3 regions of the Cytobacillus sp. FSL K6-0129 genome follow, and region 3 is predicted to be linked to each of the others. Evidence: predicted binding sites of a transcription regulator. Region 3 holds the regulator's gene; each other region holds the start of a gene.
What was found. Region 3 encodes LexA, which represses DNA repair genes until DNA is damaged. Its sites were predicted from a motif close to CGAACATATGTTCG; they were not measured.
Positions count from the first base shown of each region.

Region 1: a site for LexA is predicted at 2,484-2,497, ahead of MHI57_RS18175 (YolD-like family protein). Genes of this name have one in related genera too.
Region 2: a site for LexA is predicted at 1,994-2,007, ahead of MHI57_RS09605 (YolD-like family protein). Genes of this name have one in related genera too.

Region 1 is NZ_JBBOXM010000001.1:3,576,499-3,580,685, forward strand. It holds gene MHI57_RS18145 (N-acetylmuramoyl-L-alanine amidase) at 1-97, shown strand, start outside; gene MHI57_RS18150 (hypothetical protein) at 129-767, opposite strand; gene MHI57_RS18155 (DUF6941 family protein) at 778-1,170, opposite strand; gene sinI (DNA-binding anti-repressor SinI) at 1,295-1,402, opposite strand; gene MHI57_RS18165 (hypothetical protein) at 1,491-1,676, opposite strand; gene MHI57_RS18170 (hypothetical protein) at 1,740-2,090, opposite strand; gene MHI57_RS18175 (YolD-like family protein) at 2,095-2,424, opposite strand; gene MHI57_RS18180 (hypothetical protein) at 2,528-2,746, shown strand; gene MHI57_RS18185 (YolD-like family protein) at 2,749-3,009, shown strand; gene MHI57_RS18190 (helix-turn-helix transcriptional regulator) at 3,022-3,219, opposite strand; gene MHI57_RS18195 (FtsK/SpoIIIE domain-containing protein) at 3,460-4,187, shown strand, end outside.
Region 2 is NZ_JBBOXM010000001.1:1,967,249-1,971,435, forward strand. It holds gene MHI57_RS09585 (helix-turn-helix domain-containing protein) at 1-750, shown strand, start outside; gene MHI57_RS09590 (hypothetical protein) at 863-1,471, shown strand; gene MHI57_RS09595 (transcriptional regulator) at 1,495-1,716, opposite strand; gene MHI57_RS09600 (hypothetical protein) at 1,709-1,933, opposite strand; gene MHI57_RS09605 (YolD-like family protein) at 2,039-2,368, shown strand; gene MHI57_RS09610 (hypothetical protein) at 2,373-2,732, shown strand; gene MHI57_RS09615 (hypothetical protein) at 2,771-2,962, shown strand; gene MHI57_RS09620 (hypothetical protein) at 3,010-3,309, opposite strand; gene MHI57_RS09625 (hypothetical protein) at 3,334-3,915, opposite strand; gene MHI57_RS09630 (N-acetylmuramoyl-L-alanine amidase) at 4,154-4,187, opposite strand, start outside.
Region 3 is NZ_JBBOXM010000001.1:361,968-366,154, forward strand. It holds gene MHI57_RS01790 (hypothetical protein) at 144-485, shown strand; gene MHI57_RS01795 (hypothetical protein) at 925-1,110, shown strand; gene MHI57_RS01800 (DUF4257 domain-containing protein) at 1,835-2,119, opposite strand; gene lexA (transcriptional repressor LexA) at 2,316-2,963, opposite strand; gene yneA (cell division suppressor protein YneA) at 3,095-3,427, shown strand; gene MHI57_RS01815 (YneB family resolvase-like protein) at 3,442-4,107, shown strand.

The sequences.
Region 1 (4,187 bases), 3.2 Mb from region 3:
TAAAGAGCATGGTAGTACGATTAAGCAGATTCGCGATTGGAATAAGTTAGATGCCAAGTATACAATTTATGTTGGTCAAAATTTAAGAGTGAAGTAATAATAAAAAGCCCTTCATTTTGAAGGGCTTTTTAAAGAAATAATCTAATAATAGTAACAGTAGCACCGATTGTAGTTAATCCAGTTGCGATAATCCATTTCACTAAACTTCTTTGAGATTTATCAATCATATTTTCCACTTTTGTTTGATCAGGTATTTCATTTGATTTTATTACTTCGTTTATTATTACTTTGACATCATTCTCTGAAGGTAACGGTTTAATTGAATCTTGTATAGTTTGGGTAAGGGTTGCTTGTAGTTGTAAAATATCAGCTTTTGTTACAATTCCATCAAATTTCATTTTTGTTGTTAATGTATCTTCCTTCACGCTTTCTAATTGTTCTTGAATTTTTTTAGTATTGAACTCAAGGTTTTCAACACGTCTTTCCAAGTCTCCCATCCCATCATCACCTCCACCGTTGCTGTTACGCCCTTTTTTCGTTGTATCTTGAACAGTACCCTCAACAGTATCTAAAGAGAACGAATAGTTCTTTTTTGTCCCTCTTTTTAATCTTATGCTCGTTTCATTGAAAATGCCACCGATAACCTTTTCTTCATCTAATAATTTTAAATGTTGCGGGTCTATCTGAGAAATTTTTTCTTGTGGTAAGTCCTTGATATCAATAGAATTATCATTTCCAACTCTTAAAATATCCATACTTTTTTCCATAAGTCATCACCTATTGTCCAGATGGAAGTACTGGTATCATCAATTTACTTGTAGTTTGGTCGTTGATTGTTACTCTAAATGTATGAATTCCTTCTTGTTTGAAAAGAATATTGTTGAACTTTAGATTAACAGCACCACTAGCAAGAGGATCTGATTCATCCGGCGGTGTAAAGTCGAAATCAAGGACTTCTTCAATTAGGTTAGAGCCAGTTGGTTGCGTAATCTCAATCTTAAGTTTATATTGTACTTTTACTTTTAAATCAAACATTGAAAACGCAAGAACAAATGAAAAATTACCTGGAACAGAATAAGGCGTTATTACATTATATGGTTTTCTTAACGTGACATCACCACGATCATTAAATACTTCTTCACATACAACTATATACCCAACTTTAGCCAATTTCATTAACCCCTTAAAGTGTATATTCTTTTTATACAATTTTAAGATTAATTGTGGAATTCTGCAACAAAATAGTAAAAACTTTCATAAAAATATCTTAAAAAGATAAAATCAATATCCTATCTCAATCGAGGGGCTTTCTTGCTTTTAAAAATTCTACTATTTCAACAAGAGTAATACCAATCGCCTTTGCTTCCTCAATCAATTCAACCCACTCATCATCTAACTTTATGACACATCCCTCCTTTTTATTTAAATTCTATAAATAGGTCCAAAGTCCTTCTTTGCAAAAAAATAACCCTTCTCATTATGAGAGGGTGTTACATTTTTGAATGAAGTTCACTATTAATAAGTCTTTTTGATTCTGCAATAGTCTCTTTAAATGATACTCCTGTACATTTAATTTCAACTTCTCCTCTTTTGGCAGTCACTGTTACTGTATTTTTATCTGCATATATATGATAAGTAACGCCATCCTCAATAAATCCTAATGGCTCATATTTCATTAAAACATACCTCTTTCCTATAATATGTAATTATATTAACAAAAAATAGGTAAATAAGTCCTGTTATTTGCTCAGGTAAAAGTTCAATAGCTCCTCGCACTTATTCCTGATGCGTGGATTAAAATAATTATGCTGCTCATCGTATCCTTTATATTGAAATTCATACATAGTAAACGATTCATCATGTCCAATTTGCTTCACTCTCATATTCCCTTTTTTCATCTTTTGTTTTACTTCTTTAAGATCTGATTGGACTTTCTTTATTGTATTTTCCATCAAGGTAATATAAGGTTGCTTAATTTTAAATGGGGAATTTTCAATGACTTGTAAATCTCTTTCTAGAATTATAATTACCATTGGCAAGTAGATAGCTTGCTCAAGTACATCTCGATCAGCTTCATTAATTCTAGTCATAATTTTAAACCCTTTCGATTGATATCACTTCGTTAATGTGGAATTTTAAAGTTTTTAAATCGTTCGTTTCCAAGTGAATGTACATATTAATATGATCAATTTTATAGACTATGCCCTCGTAAGTTTTTGTGAATCCATCTTTCCAAATGGTCATTTTGATTGTAAGGGTGTAGTTTAATGATTCCATGGTTATTATCTGTATTTCTTGAAGTTCTTGCTCATCTAATTCTGGCTTTTTTACTTTTTCATATTCTTTTGGTATCTGCTTAAGTAATTCAGTATGTTCGCTCATAAAGAACCCTTGCCATTTCATTTTTCCGCGGTCACGAATCATAAACTACATCTCCTTTTTTAATATTATATGCGAACTTTTGTTCTTAATTCAATTGAAATCGAACAAAAGTTCGTATAAAATAATGGTAAGGGAGGGCTAATCGATGAAAGGTTTACTTATTAGAGGAGTTAACAATAAAGAGGAATTAGAAATGATTTATCTGGATAACAAGGGAGATATCAGCCAGAGAAGAATTAAAATTTTGTCCGTTTACGAAGATTACTTTCGTGCATATTGTTTTTCCAAGCGACAGCAGCGCACTTTCAAGGTAAGTAATGTCTTATCGATTGGTCCAGTCAGGAAAGTAAGAAGAGGAGCTTAATCATGGGAGTGAAAATGCCAAAAAAGTCAAAACCACAAAGACCTTCAAGGGATGAATTTGAATTAGAAGAGTTGGGAAATGCAGTAGTTGAGGCACATAGGGAGAAAACTGAAGTCTTAATATTTTTGTGGCAAAGAGAGCCTATCCAAGGGAAAATCGTTAAATTAGATGGTCAATCACAATTAATACATATTGAAAGTAATTATGAAACGATTAGAGTGAAATTTATAGATATATTAGCCATACAGAGCGCACCTCAATAGGAGGGCGCTTTTTTATTCGACTAGATCACCCCAAAGATTTTCTACAGTTTCATCCAATACCCTAGCTATCCTAATAGCCGCAGTTAAGGTTGGTAAAGATTTGCCGTTTACAATTAAACTTAGTGCACTTTTAGATATCTTTGCGTTTTCTGCTATGAAACTTTGTTTTAAACCAGATGCTTTGATTTTTGATTTTAGTTTGGTTTCCATCAAACATCACCTAGTTTTATTATTCGATAAATAAACATTTTGTCCTCTTAAATTTTTTTTGAATAGGACAAAAACGCATTATCATACGCTATATCATTCGGCAAGGTATTCGTTTTCAAATTCGGTTGGCGCACATTAATACGAACTAATGGACAATAGAAGTCAAAAAGGCTGATGCAGTCCTAACTCGTGGCGTTTACCTTGCAACTATTACTACGTAATACAAAAGGAGATGGTGGTGTGATTTTCGAAATTGTATCGACCACTTTAATGGGGAGTTTAGCAGGTTACTCATACCTCAAAAAATCCGGTCTTAGTAATGATGCTGACAAGATACAAAGGATATTTAACAACGCTTGTCTTTCAATCAGGGAAGAAGGGAAAGTGAAAACAATTCGTCTTCAAAAGAAAAGAAAAATTGATGGAGGGATGGAGTATATTTATCAGCTGCCACTTGGAATGTCTTCAAAAGATGTAATGGATAAGGCGCATGTATTAGAGGATGGTTTGAATATTAAAGATAATTCGATTGATTACTCCTTTACTGATTTGCTTTCCCTTAAGTTCAATAAAGACATTATTAAACAGATCAAAAATCTAGGTGAAAAGTCAAAAAGGAAAAAGGAAATCGAAATATCGTTTGATGGCATGTTGCGTATTAAAGTTTATAACCAAGGGCTTGCAGAAAAGTATTTATGGGATGAAACCCATCTAAAGAAAAATACTTGGTCCATACCAGTAGGCCATACAAGAACATCAATAATACATCACAATTTTGATAAAGATAAACACCTTATCATTGCTGGCGCCACAGGTTTTGGAAAGAGTGTGTTTCTAAAACTGGCAGTCACATCACTTATAGCACAACAACCAAAACACACGCATTTACACCTTATAGATTTAAAAGGTGGCTCAGCATTCCAACGATTCAAAAATCTGAAACAAACGGATAATTTCGCACGTGATCC
Region 2 (4,187 bases), 1.6 Mb from region 3:
GATGATATAGAATTAATGAACCAAACTGTACGCAAATATAGAGACGTCATAACTGCGTCTATTAAGCGTGTTGATGTGAGAAGTAGACTAATTGCATTACTAGAGATTTTAAAGCGTCATAGCTGCAAGCAAATCGGTGTGAGCTATATGTGTAAAAATACTATTGCAGCTAAGTTAGAAGTTTCTTATAAAACTGTTCAAAGATTAATAAAGAAGTTAGTTGACTTGGGTATGATTCGTCAAGTAGAAATGAAGCGTAAAAAAGATATGTTGCAAACTGCTAATGCTGTTATCATTTTACCTATAAAAGAAGAAGTGTCCAACAAGCAACCTGTTAAAAAGTCCAAGAAGTGTCCTACCATTAAAACAACTTCTAGTTCTTTAAAACAAAATATTAAAAGATTAAATAAACGTAATAATAGCGTTAAATTGTCATCTGCAAATTTTATTGCTCATTGGGTTCCAAAAAGCTTTGGTGAGTTAACAAGCTACTTTTATTCAGAAGCTAAATCCATTGAAGAGTTCTGGAAGGTAGTTAAACAATGTAATAGAGTAGTAAACCACATGAACGGTTTAAGAGCCTTTACTGAAGAGCAAGAGCTTGAAATTGGTGTCCAAGCATTTAAGGAATTTGTGATGAAAATAAAGTCTGGTGCAAAAATGATTAAAGGGGAATTTGCTTATTTTAATGGCATTGTCAATAATCTTATGGACAAGCTTTATTTTGATGACGCTTTTATGTCTCGTTAAAGGCGCAATGTTCATTTGACCATACTGGAAAAAAGTGTGTAAAATACTTTAAACTTCAATTAATTTATCCGATAATATAATTTGTAAAATACAACTATGGGGGAATTTGTGAATGAGGAAACTTATATTATTTTCATTAATTGCGGGATCTTTGACATTAGCAGCATGTAGCAATGATGACACAGCAAGTGCTGACAAAGAAAAAGAAACTAGTCACAGTGATTCGACTCAAACTAATCAAGATGACGGAGACTTTTACGAAGAAGGGTTTGGTCAAGTAAAAGTAATTGCTAATGGTCCAAACGAAGCGAAAAAAATAGATATGGGACCTATGAAGGTTGAATTAAGTAATATTCGAGTTGTTGATGTTGAGCTAGATAAAGAAATGGTTGAGTACCTTAACGATGGTAGAGAGACTTCACGAGGAATAATCATTGATATAACCGCAGAGAACACAACTGAGGATGATATAACTTTTGACCCCAACCAGGCAATTATAGTAACCGATACAGGTGAACAAATTGAGAGTGATCTAGGTTTAATGGGTGAAGCTGGCGGAGATTTCTTAGGTAAAGTAACCAAAGAAGGTTCAACATGGTGGTTTCTAGATAACATAGATAAAGACGTAAAAAAAATTACTGTTATAATCTCAGCACCTTATGACACGCAAACTGGTGAAAGTATAGGAGAAGAAAAGCGAATTGAATTTGAAATTGAATAATTAAATAAAGACGGTCTCACAAATCATGAGACTGTCTTTATTATTCTTAAAGTCCTTGGTCGTCCTTCTTCCCAATTGACATATCCATTGTCTCGTAATCTATTTAAAACTCCGCTTATAGTTGATGGAGATGCTATTCCAACCATAGTTCCTAACTCTCTATATGAAGGCGGATAATGATTTGTTGCAACATATTCCTCTAATGTTTCTAACACTTCTTTTTGTCTAGATGTTAGTTTATGCATAATTGACCCCTCTTTGCCTTTTTGGTTTTGCTACTGATAAGATTCCATCAATGCTAAATGTCCTCATCTGTTGCTTTTGCAAGTCATAAACCATCACATTATCTACTTTAATTCTCCGTATGATGACCAACCTATAAGAGATTTCTCCAGAAGTATTTAAATAAATCAGTTCAATTGGTTTACGCTCGTTTAATGAGTATTTAAACAAGTGGTTCATTCTTATCAGCTCCTTTAAGCATAATTTTACAGGAACATTCGTTCTATTTCAACTTGTTTTCGAACAAATGTTTGTATAAAATTAATCCATAAGGAGTGAATGGATATGTTAAGAGATCGTGGAAAGATGAAGTGGCAAGGATTCTTTATGAGCGAACATACTGAATTACTTAAACAGATACCAGTTGAATATGAAAAGATAAAGAAGCCACAACTTGATGAGCAGGAACTTGAAGAAATACAGATAATAACAATGGAGTCACTAAACTACACTCTTACAATTAAAATGACCATCTGGATTGATGGATTCACAAAAGCTTATGAGGGCATAGTAGATAAAATTGATCATATTAATATGTTCATCCACTTGGAAACGAACGAATTAAAAATCTTAAAATTTCACATTGATGAAGTGATATCAGTCGAAAGGGTTTAACAACATGACTAGGATTAATGAAACTGATCGTGATGTTCTTGAGCAAGCAATATACTTACCGATGATTATTATCATTCTTGAAAGAGATTTAAAGATCATTGAAAAGTCCCCGTTTAAGATTAAACAGCCTTATATTACCTTGATGGAAAATACAATAAGGAAAGTCCGAAGTGACCTAAAAGAAGTTAAAGATAAAATGCGAAAAGGGAATATGAGAGTAAACCAGATTGGACATGACGAATCGTTTACTATGTATGAGTTTCACTATAAAGGATATGATGAGCAGCATAATTATTTTAATCCAAGGATTAGGAATAAATGTGAGGAATTGTTGAATTTTTATATTAACAGGCAGGAAAATTGACCTATAAAATGAATTATTATGTAAAAAGGAATGATGTCATGAAATCTGAGGATATGTATGTTTTTGTTACAGGTGGAAAAGGTCGTAAATACTATATTTTTGCCCAAAGCAATCCAGTAACTATTGTTGGAACCTCTAACAATGGAGGGATAAAGGTTGAAGGTAATACAATAAAAGAAGCCTTACAGAAGGCATTTAAAGGAATGAAAAGTCCAAATAAAATTGATTAATCGAAAAGGTGCCCCTTTAATATGGACACCTTTTTATTATTTTTCATTTAATTAAAAATATAAACCGATAAAATAAAATAAAGGCTTATATATACAACATATACAATGACTAAGTTTAACTTATACTTTACAAACATTTTTTTAACTTTATCTGCTAAATCAAGTTTCTCGACAATAGTTATTACTACTAAACCCAACAATACTATCCAAATTAAATAAGTATTAGCGAATGCGTTCTCAAAAAAAGATAATGCCCTTACTAATAGAGTAATTACCACAAAATTTACAAACGTGGTGTATTTCTTTTTTTCCTGAGAATCTGATGTATTATTGATAGATTGTTGCATTTTACATAACTCCTTTAAAAAATATTACTTCCAATGCAAAGTAACATCATAATATTGTACTGATGAAGGGGAAGTGTAATTACTATTTTTATAACGTGTCATAGTTTCATAGTATCTTCTCTCACCATTCACATATGAACTTGAAACCCAACCACCAACATAAGTTTTATTAATTGAGCTCGCCCATGATTGAACTCTTCCCAAAGTCCAAGTATAAATTACTGACTTTGTTAATTTGCCACCAGACTTTGCTACGATAGCTGATACAAGTAATTCTGCAGCTGCTTTTGCTCCTGCATTATTATAAGTTTTATAAGTTGGTGCAATAACAGAAACATAGCTACCGCCAGAATCATTTGCAAATGGTGTGATTTTTGGTTCTGGTGATACTACATTACTATACATGCCTGCTAACTGTTCCTCAGTTAATTCAGTATTCCCAGTAAACTCAACCCCATTATACACATATGTAAATTGGTTTTCTACAGATTCTTCATAATTAACTTGATTTTCTGTCTGTTGATTTTCTACCCCATTTGCAAAAGCTGGTGTTACTGCTGATAAACCTAAGATAAATGCTGCTGATGTTAATAAAGTCTTCTTCAAGTCTATTTCTCCCATTTATAGTAATAATTATACAAAAAGTAATAATTGTACAATAATTAAAATAACAGAAAAATTCAATTTTTGTCAATATATTATTTTTATAAAATTTAAAATCTAATAAAACCGCTATATATCACAGAGATTCAAACAACTATAAGTATCCTATTAAAATCTTATTCTTATCTAATCTTTTTCTTAGTATAATAAGAAGCCCCTCGATTAAGAAGGGCTTTTATTATTACTTAACTCTTAAACTCTCGCCAACATAAATC
Region 3 (4,187 bases):
TTATATTTGCTAGGATAGGTTTGAAAAACAAAAAAGGTCCACAGAGAAAAATAAAATGGTCTTTCAACAGGGGGATATAGCCCGTACAACTCTAAGACCATCCACATATAGTATTAACATAATCATAGAAAGGAGGAAGAAAAATGGGATGTAATAATAATTTCTATGGAAGAGGCTCAAGATATTCAGACTCATATGACAACAACAATCACGGTTGTGGTAATTACAGTAAAAACGACAATAAGGATTGTGGCTGTGATGAGTTCTTTAAGAATATCTCCCGTGGTGAGGATGTGAGAGTATTTCTTAAAGGCGGCGACCATGTGACAGGAGAATTCGTTGATGTTCGCGGTAATTTAGTTTTCTTAGCAAAAGCTAACTGTGATCGTCACGATGATCGTCACGATGATTGTTGCGACAAGAAAAATCGTGTAAGAATCACTACGATCTGTTGCGATAATATCGTTGCAGTTGAAACACGATAGTTAGGAGTTTCTTTATTGTGTCTAAACAGATATGTATGCAAGGAGTATAACTGTTGAGTATTAACATTCAACTTGGTATCTCTTTATTAGATACTAAAAAGAGTCCAACCAAAGCAGCCATAACGGCTGCTTCTTTATTTTAGTTAGGATAGGATAGCAAATTAAAAGATAGAAACAAAGAGAAAATAAATGGTCTTTTAACAGGGGGATATAGCCCGTACACCTCCAATACCCTCGACATATAGTATTAACATAATGATAGAAAGGAGGAAGAGATATGGGATATAATAATTGTTTTTTTGGAAGAAGACCAAGATATTCAGACTCATATGGATATGACAACAACAATCACGGTTGTGGTAATTACAGCAAAGACGACAATAAGGATTGTGGCTGCGATGAGTTCTTTAAGAACGTTTCCCGTGGTGAGGATGTGAGAGTGTTTCTTAAAGGTGGCGGCCATGTGTTCGGGGAGTTTATCGATATTCGCGGTAATTTAGTCTTCCTAGCTAAAGCAGACTGTGATCGTCACGATGATCGTCACGATCATTGTTGTTGTGACAAGAAAGCTCGTGTAAGAATTACTACGATCTGTTGTGATGATATTGTTGCAGTTGAAGTATAAGGAACTTAGGAACCCCGTAAGTTGAGAGTGCTTTTACTGTGTTTTAATGGAAGCTTATATATGGGAAAATAACTATTGCTGAAACTAAAAGGCATCTTCAAATACCGTTTTAACGGCTGCTTCAGACTGTAGATAAACTCCTTAAATGAGTTTGTCTACAGATTTATTTATTAATAATAGGAAGAAAAAATATAAGTAATGATGCGGATAGTCGAAATCAATGAGAAATAGTTACTTTAAGCGATTTAGTACTTGTGGGTTATTGGGTATGTAAAATCAAGGGGGGCAATTGATTCATTTATGAACTGAATTTAAGGTGTATGTATGATGAAGTAGGTCGTTCAAGTTACCAATCAATTGAATAATTGGCATTTAATCATCCTAGCTATTTGTTTTCATGAAAAATGCTTTAATATTTATTTACCCATAAAACATCATGTCAAGTAGTAGGTATCAAATTTAAAAACATTAGCTCGTATTGAATGGATGAACAGTACTTCAGGAGAGTGGTTCTATGGGCTGTGTAAGACATACATATTACAATTTAAGAAGCAACACAAAACGTTAAACGAAAATGTGTTATGTCCCTTCCATAAAGGTGAAATAGAACTGTTTAAGCGGGTATTTCTAGCGCTAGAATAGTAGGTAAAAAGCGAAGTTGTCTAAATAAAATTTGTTCTTGTTATATACAACAAAAAACCGTTCATAAGAACGGAATAAAATTTTATTCTTGATCTTTTACTTTTAGGGTATCTAATAATTTTAAGATACCCTCACCTCCCATACCAGATACGAGAGAGATGATGAAAACAGCAGTGGGGGAATCCGGTGTTGTTGTCACAATGACAAATACGGCCGCCAGTCCTCCTAGTAAGATGTCTTCTAAGAACCCTAAATAAATGAATTTTTTCGTCATCCGTGGCTTGACTAGTTTGCCTAATCTCTGCAAATGTCCTGCAACACCGACAATTCCACCAATCAACGCAGCGAAGAGAATGTTCATTAACATTTTTCCTTCACACTCCTAAAGCCGAGATTTTTTTGCGACCTTAGGTTGATTCTTGGTGTAAATTTCATTATAATATATTTTTGTCTCGATGTAATGATTCTATTTTACTGAATTTTTCAAATTTTATAATTGTATGAGTAACATATAAAGATAATTGCAAACTATTAAAAAGGAGTGTCAATAATGACACTCTTTTTTAATGTATTTGACGATAAACACCAATAACTTTGCCTAAAATAGATACATTGTGCAAGATAATCGGCTCCATAGTAGGGTTTTCTGGTTGCAAGCGGATAAAGTTCTTCTCTTTAAAGAATCGCTTAACGGTGGCCTCATCATCTTCTGTCATAGCAACCACGATTTCTCCATTATTTGCTGTTTGTTGCTGCTTGACTATGACATAATCACCATCTAATATGCCAGCTTCAATCATACTTTCTCCCATAATTTCAAGCATGAAGATATTTTCATCACTCGGAGCCATTCTTTCAGGTAAAGGGAAATATTCCTCAACATTCTCAATCGCAGTAATGGGGTGACCAGCAGTAACCTTACCGATAATAGGTACGTTCACCGTTTGCACTTTAGGTATTGGGTTGCTCTCTTCTAGATTTAATACCTCAATGGCACGGGGTTTTGTCGGATCTCGACGAATAAGACCTTTACTCTCTAGTCTGGCTAGATGGCCATGTACGGTTGAACTTGAAGCAAGTCCAACAGCTTCACCTATTTCCCTAACGGAAGGTGGATAACCTTTTTGTTTTACTTCATCTTTTATAAAATTCAATATATCTTGCTGCCTCTTAGATAATTTCACGCTATCACGCACCTTCGTCAATTTCATTAAGATTATTATACCATCAGTAGTAAATAGATACAAACATAAGTTCGAATTTTCTTATTGACAGAAACAAATGTTCGCATTATACTAAAATTATTAAATCGAACATATATTCTATTCAGGGGTGGCAATTAATGATAAAACAATTGTGGAATTCTTATAGTTATGCTATTATTCTTATCGCTTTTAGTTTCGGTATGGTTTTCTTATTATTTTTGAACACTGGTAATGCAAATCAGGAGGAATATGTAAAAGTTGAAGTAAAACAAGGAGATTCTTTATGGAAAATAGCGGAGGAGTTTAAAGATGCCCATAATATGTCTTCTAAAGACTTTGTTGCTTGGGTAGAAGAATTTAATCATATACATTTAGGTAAAATACATCCTGGTGATACGGTATATCTTCCCATTACAAATGGTGAAATAATATCTGAAACAAATTTAGCTAGTGTGATATTAGAAGACTAAAGGAATGAAAGAGAATGAATGTAATTATATATTGCAGGGTGAGTACGACGAAGGATACCCAGGAAACGTCTCTTGCTAGACAAGAAGAAGAACTTTTACATTTAGCGAGAATGAAGGATATGAATGTAGTTGAAGTCATACGTGAGAAAGCAAGTGGCTATGATTTAGAAAGAATTGGTGTGTTGCAATTATTGGAGTTACTTAAACAAAATCAAGCAGAGGCTGTTCTTATTCAAGATGAAACCAGGATTGGAAGAGGAAATGCTAAAATTGCCATCTTACATTGTATACTTAAAGAAAATGGGAAGATTTATACAATTGCCCATAATGGAGAATTGCAACTTTCAGATTCTGATTCTATGGTATTACAAATTGTTAGCATGGTTGAAGAGTATCAAAGAAAACTACATAATGTAAAAATAAAAAGAGGGATGCAAAAAGCTGTTCAAAAAGGCTTTCGACCTGAAAAAAATTTAAAAAACCAAGGAAATATAAACGGAAGAGAACGAATAGAGGTACCAATAGAAGAAATAGTAAAATTGAGACAAAATAACCTTACTTTTGCAGAAATTGCTGCAACGTTAAGAGGCTTTGGTTATAAAATATCTAAAGCGACAGTAAACCGTAGGTATAATGAATATATAGATGATATAGAGCAGATGGATAATGAATCATCATGATATAGGCATAATAAGTTAAGTCGATTGATTAGTTGTAACTCAACTAAAAAACTAAGAAATATTAGTACTGATACCAAGCA